One region of the Polaromonas sp. P1_G2 genome, then DNA from elsewhere that is predicted to be linked to it. Evidence: predicted binding sites of a transcription regulator. Region 1 holds the regulator's gene; the other holds the start of a gene.
What was found. The regulator sigma-54, encoded in region 1, starts transcription at its own class of promoters, with help from an activator protein. The targets are predictions, from matches to a motif close to TGGCANGNAANCTGCTTT.

Region 2: glnA (type I glutamate--ammonia ligase) is a predicted target of sigma-54. The motif match lies at 2,012-2,029, and genes of this name have one in related genera.

Annotation. Positions count from the first base shown of each region.
Region 1 covers NZ_JBFUBY010000003.1:14,198-17,661, forward strand. The annotation lists gene AC1D0P_RS00715 (THUMP domain-containing class I SAM-dependent RNA methyltransferase) at 1-1,330, opposite strand, end outside; gene AC1D0P_RS00720 (RNA polymerase factor sigma-54) at 1,472-3,007, opposite strand; gene lptB (LPS export ABC transporter ATP-binding protein) at 3,142-3,464, opposite strand, start outside.
Region 2 covers NZ_JBFUBY010000093.1:3,298-6,804, reverse strand. The annotation lists gene AC1D0P_RS11625 (sterol desaturase family protein) at 1-43, shown strand, start outside; gene AC1D0P_RS11620 (EI24 domain-containing protein) at 88-1,017, shown strand; gene AC1D0P_RS11615 (competence/damage-inducible protein A) at 1,029-1,853, shown strand; gene glnA (type I glutamate--ammonia ligase) at 2,081-3,496, shown strand.

The DNA of each region.
Region 1 (3,464 bases):
ACAGCCGGCATTCGATCGGGCCGTTCCACATGGGTACACGGCGCGATTCCTTCAGGCGCATCTTGCCGGGGAGCTTGAGGTCGGGCGTGAGCACGTGGGCCGTCCAGCCCGCGTAGTTTTTCTTCCAGTGCGCGGCCAGCTGTGGAAAGAAGTCGGCCGCTTCCTCGCCCCAGGCGTTCTGCGCCTGCTCGCGGCCCGGGTTGGCCGAGCGGTCGCGCGGGGTTTCGAAGGCCGGCTCTTCGCGCGTGTCACCGCTGTCCTGGTTCAGCGGCTGGCCGAACTCGTCGATGGGCTGGTTGCGGTGGTCGTGCTGGACTTCCCGGCTCTGCTGGCGGCGCTGGTCGCGGCCCTGCACACCGGTGATACCGGCCACGCCGGCTACATCGATACGTTCGCCATAGGGCGGGTTCACCAGCATCACGCCCGAGGGCGCGGGTGGCATGCGCTGCAGCGCGTCGCCGCCGCGGAATTCCACCGCATTGGCCACGCCGGCGCGCTCGGCATTGCGTTCGGCGAAATCGACCATGCGGAAGGACACATCGCTGCCGAACACCGGCGCCGTGGGTTCGGTGATGGCGGCCTCGGCCTGGTCCAGCAGGCCGTCCCACACATGGCCCTGGAAGGGCAGGTATTTCTGGAAGGCGAAACGGCGGTTGATGCCTGGCGCGATGTTGCAGGCGATCTGCGCCGCCTCGATGGCGATGGTGCCCGAGCCGCAGCAGGGGTCGTAGAGCGGAACGCCGTCCTTGCACAGCTGGTCCCAGCCGCTGGCGGCGATCATCGCGGCGGCCAGGGTTTCTTTCAGTGGCGCATCGCCCTTGTCTTCGCGCCAGCCGCGTTTGAACAGGGGCTCACCCGAGGTGTCGATGTAAATCGTGACGGTGTCCGTCGTCAGGTGCACATAGACGCGCACGTCGGGCCAGCGCGTATCGACGCTGGGCCGCACGTCGTCGAACTTGGCGCGGAAGCGGTCGGCGATGGCGTCCTTGATCTTCAGCGCCGCGAAGTTCAGGCTCTGCAGCGGGCTGTGCTGGGCGGTGATCTCAACCTTGAAGGTCTGCTTGGGCGTGAACCAGATTTCCCAGGCCACGTTGGCGGCGGCGTTGTAAAGGTCTTGTTCACTGCGGTACTGGTTGTGCTGCAACTCGATCAGCACGCGCTGGGCCAGGCGGCTGTGCAGGTTGAGCTGCAGCGCGTCGCGCCAGGAAGCCTGCAACTGCACGCCGGCGCGCCAGGCCTTGCCCTGGATGCCGGTGACGCGCTGCACCTCGGTGGCCAGCAAGGCCTCGACGCCGGCGGCGCACGGTAAAAACAATTGGAGCTGGTTCATGTCGGACTCTTCAAAAGGGCTGCTGGAAATTCGATTATCGGGATGCAGGGCAAGGCGCACGGAGCGCAGGAACCGGAATGCACTTGGGTGCATGAGGATTCCGAGCACCGCGCAACGCCGCCATGCGCCCGAGAATCGGATTTACAGTGATTTGCGTAAATTAGCCGGCGCGATGCGCAAAGCCTCTCGGTACTTGGCCACGGTGCGGCGCGCGCATTCGATGCCCTGCTCCTTGAGCATTTCGGAAATCTGGTTGTCGCTGAGCGGCTTTTTCAGGCTCTCGGAGGAGACGAACTGCTTGATCAGCGCGCGCACGGCGGTGCTGGAAGCGTTGCCGCCGGTTTCGGTGCCCAGCGCGGAGCCGAAGAAGTATTTGAGCTCAAAAGTGCCGAAGGGCGTGCCCATGTACTTGGCGGTGGTCACGCGCGAAATCGTGGACTCATGCAGGCCCAGTTCGTCGGCGATCTCGCGCAGCACCAGCGGGCGCATGGCGAGTTCGCCGTGCGTGAAGAAGTTTTTCTGCCGCTCGACGATGGCGCTGCTCACGCGCAGGATGGTGTCGAAGCGCTGCTGGATGTTCTTGATGAACCAGCGCGCCTCCTGCAGACGCTGCTGTAGCGCCTGGCCGCCCTGGCCCTTGTGCTGCTTGAGGGCGTTGGCGTAGATGTCGTGCACGCGCAGGCGCGGCATCACGTCGCCGTTGAGCGAGACCTTGAAACCCCGGCCCGACTTCACGACGATGACGTCGGGCACGATCAGGTTGCGCTCCACGTTCACGAAGCGGCGGCCGGGTTTGGGGTCGAGCCGGCCTATCACGGCAATCGCGCCCCGGACGGCGGCTTCGGTGAATCCGCACAGGTGCGACAGGCGCTTCAGGTCGCGTTTGGCCAGCAGCTCCATGGGCTGCTTGCACATGGCGATAGCGGCGCGGGTCTCTTCGCAGTCCTTGCAGTCCAGCAACTGCAGGCCCAGGCATTCGGCCAGGTTGCGCGCGCCCACGCCGGCCGGCTCCATGTGGTGCAGCAGCTTGAGCGCCATGGCAAAACGCTGCTCAAGGTCCTCGGCCTGTTCCAGGTCATCCCCGGCCAGGCCCGCCGCGAGCGAGGCCAGGCTGTCTTCGAGGTAGCCGTCGTCATTGAGCGACTCGATCAGGAAATGCAGGGCCGCGCGGTCCTCTTCGGACAGGCGCAGGCCCAACGACTGGCGGTGCAAATGGTCTTGCAGCGACTCGTGGGCGCCCGTCAGGTCGGAGGCCTCAGTGTCGCCCTCGTCGTTGTTGTTCTTGCGCGCCGGCGCATCGCTGCCCCATTCGCTGTCGTCGGGCGTGGTCTCCACCGTGCCGTCGCCTTCCCAGCTTTCCTCGAGCTTGGGTTCGGCGCTGACCTCGGCATCGGCGGGGGCCGAAGTCCCGGCATCCTCCGCGCCGCCGCCCGTCGAATCCGCCGCGGATTCAAACTCGCGGCTGTCCTGGCTGACCGGCGTGTTGAGGTGCTCCAGGCCGAACTCTTCGCGCACGGCGGTTTCTTCCGCCACCTCGAGAAACGGGTTTTCGTCGAGCATCTGCTCGACCTCCTGGCTCAGCTCGAGCGTCGACAGCTGCAGCAGCCGTATCGACTGCTGCAGCTGGGGCGTCAGCGCAAGGTGCTGCGAGACGCGGAGCGAGAGGCCCTGCTTCATGTCAAGGAGCTTTGATCGAAGCGCAGAAAAAGTGCGAGCAGGGGCCGCGGAACTGGCTTTGCCAGGCCGCAGGCGCCGCCCCCTCGGGGGGGAGGGAGCTACACGAAGTGAGCGACAACAGGGGGAGTGTCATCCTACATCTTGAAGTGTTCACCGAGGTACACGCGTCGCACATCGGCGTTGTTCACGATCTCGGAGGGCGTGCCCTGGGCCAGCACGTGGCCGTCGCTGATGATGTAGGCGTGGTCGCAGATGCCCAGCGTTTCGCGCACGTTGTGGTCGGTGATCAGCACGCCGATGCCGCGCGACTTCAGGAAGCCGATGATGCGCTGGATCTCGATCACGGCGATCGGGTCAATGCCGGCAAAAGGCTCGTCGAGCAGGATGAAGCGCGGCTGGGTCGCCAGGGCGCGGGCGATCTCGACGCGGCGGCGCTCGCCGCCCGACAGCGCCGGGG
Region 2 (3,507 bases), on a different contig from region 1:
GCAGCAGTGGATTGGCTTGAAGCGCCTCCTCGGCAAAGCTTGAACGGTGCAATCCGGCGGCCATCGAGTCGGGGTATCCTGTCGGCCATGAGCAAACTTCTTGACGCCTTCTGGCGTGCCGTGATGTATTGCCTGCACCCGCGGGTCATCGTGCTATCGATCCTGCCGTTGGTGATCATGGGCGTGGTTTCTCTGACCTTGGCCCACTTCTTCTGGGACAGTGCTGCCGAAGCCGTCCGCGTGCAACTCGGGAGTTTCGAGCTGGTCGATATCATGATTCGCTGGCTGGAGGGACTGGGCTTGAGTCAACTGCAAACCGTACTGCCCAAGGTGCTGTTGTTGTTGTTGATTATTCCCGTCATCATCATTGTTTCGCTGCTCTTTGTGGCACTGCTCATGACGCCTGCCATGGTGGCCCTGGTGGCTGAACGGCGCTTTCCTCAAATGGAGCGCAAACGGGGAGGTTCCCTGTTCACCAGCCTGTTTTGGTCGCTGGGCTCGACCTTGCTGGCCCTGCTGGCGCTGGTCATTTCGATTCCGCTTTGGTTGATTCCGCCGCTGATCCTGGTGCTGCCGCCGCTGATCTGGGGCTGGCTGACTTACCGCGTGATGTCTTATGACGCGATGGTGGACCACGCCAGCAGTGAAGAGCGGCGGCAGATTTTCAAGGAGCACCGCATGCCCTTGCTTGCCATAGGCGTGCTCAGCGGCTACCTCGGCGCGGCGCCTAGCGTGCTCTGGGCTTCAGGTGCGATGTTTGTGGCCATGGCGCCCATCCTTGTGCCGGTGGCGATCTGGATCTACACCCTGGTGTTTGCGTTTTCCTCACTCTGGTTCGCCCACTACACCCTGGCTGCGCTGGAGCAGCTTCGCAAGAAAAACAACGCGCTCGCCCCGGACCCACTCGCGCAGGCCGCGATCACGTCCATGGCGGCGGAACTGGCCCCCGAGGCCCTGCCGGGACCGGCGCCCAGCTTTGGCTCCATGGGCGGCAAGCCCGATTTACACCTGCCTTGAATCCCCTGAACATGACTCCTCACTTCGGCCTCATCATCGTCGGCGACGAAATCCTCTCGGGCAAACGCGCCGACAAGCACCTGCCCAAAACCATTGAACTGCTGGGCGCGCGCGGCCTGCAGCTGGCGTATGCCGACTATGTGGGCGACGACCCGGCGCGCATCACCGCCACGCTGGCGCGCGCCTTCGCGGCGGCGCGCGACAACGGCGACGTGGTGTTTTCCTGCGGCGGTATAGGCGCCACGCCTGACGACCACACCCGGCAGTGCGCGGCAAAGGCGCTGGGGGTTGAACTGGCCTTGCACCCCGCGGCCAAAACCCTGATCCTCGAACGCATGGCGGACGTGGCCAAGGAGCAGGGCACACCCTATGAGCCCGACCGCGACGACAACATCCACCGCCTCAACATGGGGGTGTTTCCGGTGGGCGCGGAGATCATTCCGAATCCGTACAACAAGATCCCCGGCTTTACCTGCCGGGTGGGGCAGGGCGCGGTTCACTTCGTTCCCGGCTTCCCCGTCATGGCCTGGCCCATGATCGAATGGGCGCTCGACACGCACTATGCCCACCTGCACCAAAAGTCGCCCTACACCGAAAAATCGGTGATCATTTTTGGGTCCATGGAAGCCATGCTGACCCCGCTGATGCTCGCCATTGAAGCGGCGCATGCCGGCGTCAAGGTCTTCAGCCTGCCCAGCGTGGACCACCCGGAATATGGCCGCCATATTGAGTTGGGCGTCAAAGGCGCGCCTGAGGCGGTCAACCTGGCTTACCCCGCCATGCTCGCCGGCCTGCACAAGTTTGACCTCAAATTCGGCCCCGAGTTGGTGCGTTGATTTTTCGCACTTAAAAGGTGCATTTGGAGTGGCGCACTTAAATGGTGCAGCCGTTACCGCAAGGTGTTTTTTCTCTTTTCAGCCTCGACAAGGCTGGAAGTGAGGCCAGATAACGGCACAATCCGAGGCTTGGCAGGAAACCGTAGAGCCAACGGCTTTGGCACAAAAAGTGCATTCAACAGGCCCGAAGATAATTTTCAACCACCCATCCAGCACAGGAGATTTTGATGGCAAAGACCGTCGCAGACGTCATGAAAATGGTCAAGGAAAACGAAGTCAAGTTCGTTGACTTCCGTTTCACCGACACCCGGGGCAAAGAGCAGCACGTGACCGTGCCCGTGTCCCACTTTGACGAAGACAAATTCACGTCGGGCCACGCCTTCGACGGTTCTTCGGTTGCCGGCTGGAAAGGCATTGAAGCCTCCGACATGCAGCTGATGCCTGACCCCAAAACGGCCAACATCGATCCTTTCTTTGAAGAAACGACGCTGTTCATGAGCTGCGACGTGCTTGAGCCCGCCGACGGCAAGGCCTATGACCGCGACCCGCGCTCCATCGCGCAGCGCGCCGAAGCCTACCTCAAGGCTTCCGGCCTGGGCGACACCGCTTACTTCGGCCCTGAACCCGAATTCTTCATTTTTGACGACGTGCGCTGGAACACCGACATGTCGGGCACCTTCTTCAAGATCGAAGAGTACGAAGCGCCCTGGAATTCGGGCGCCAAGCTCGAAGGCGGCAACCGCGGCCACCGCCCGACCGTCAAGGGCGGCTACTTCCCCGTGCCTCCCGTCGACAGCACGCAAGACATGCGCGCCGAGATGTCCCTGATCCTCGAATCGCTGGGCGTTCCGGTCGAAGTGTTCCACCACGAAGTGGCCGGCGCCGGCCAGAACGAAATCGGCACCCGCTTCAGCACCCTGGTGCAGCGCGCCGACTGGACGCAGATCCTGAAGTATGTGGTGCAGAACGTGGCCAATGCCTACGGCAAGACCGCCACCTTCATGCCCAAGCCCATCGTCGGCGACAACGGCTCCGGCATGCACGTTCACCAGTCCATCTGGAAAGACGGCAAAAACCTGTTCGCCGGCGACGGCTACGCAGGCCTGTCCGACTTCGCGCTGTACTACATCGGCGGCATCATCAAGCACGCACGTGCCTTGAACGCCATCACCAACCCCGGCACCAACAGCTACAAGCGCCTGGTTCCCGGCTACGAAGCACCGGTCAAGCTGGCTTACTCGGCCAAGAACCGCTCGGCCTCGATCCGCATTCCTTACGRCGCCAACCCCAAGGGCCGCCGCATCGAAGCGCGCTTCCCCGATCCGCTGATGAACCCGTACCTGGGTTTCTCGGCCCTGATGATGGCCGGCCTGGACGGTGTGGAAAACAAGATCCACCCCGGCGAAGCCGCCACCAAGGACCTGTACCATCTGCCGCCCGAGGAAGATGCAAAAGTGCCAACCGTCTGCCACAGCCTGGACCAGGCGCTGGACGCGCTCGACGTGGGCCGCAGCTTCCTGACCAAGGGCGGTGTGTTCACCGACAGCATGCTCGACGCCTACATTGAACTGAAGATGGGTGAAGTGACCCGCCTGCGCCAGGCGACCCACCCCATCGAATTTGACATGTACTACTCCCTGTAAACAGGAGGGCT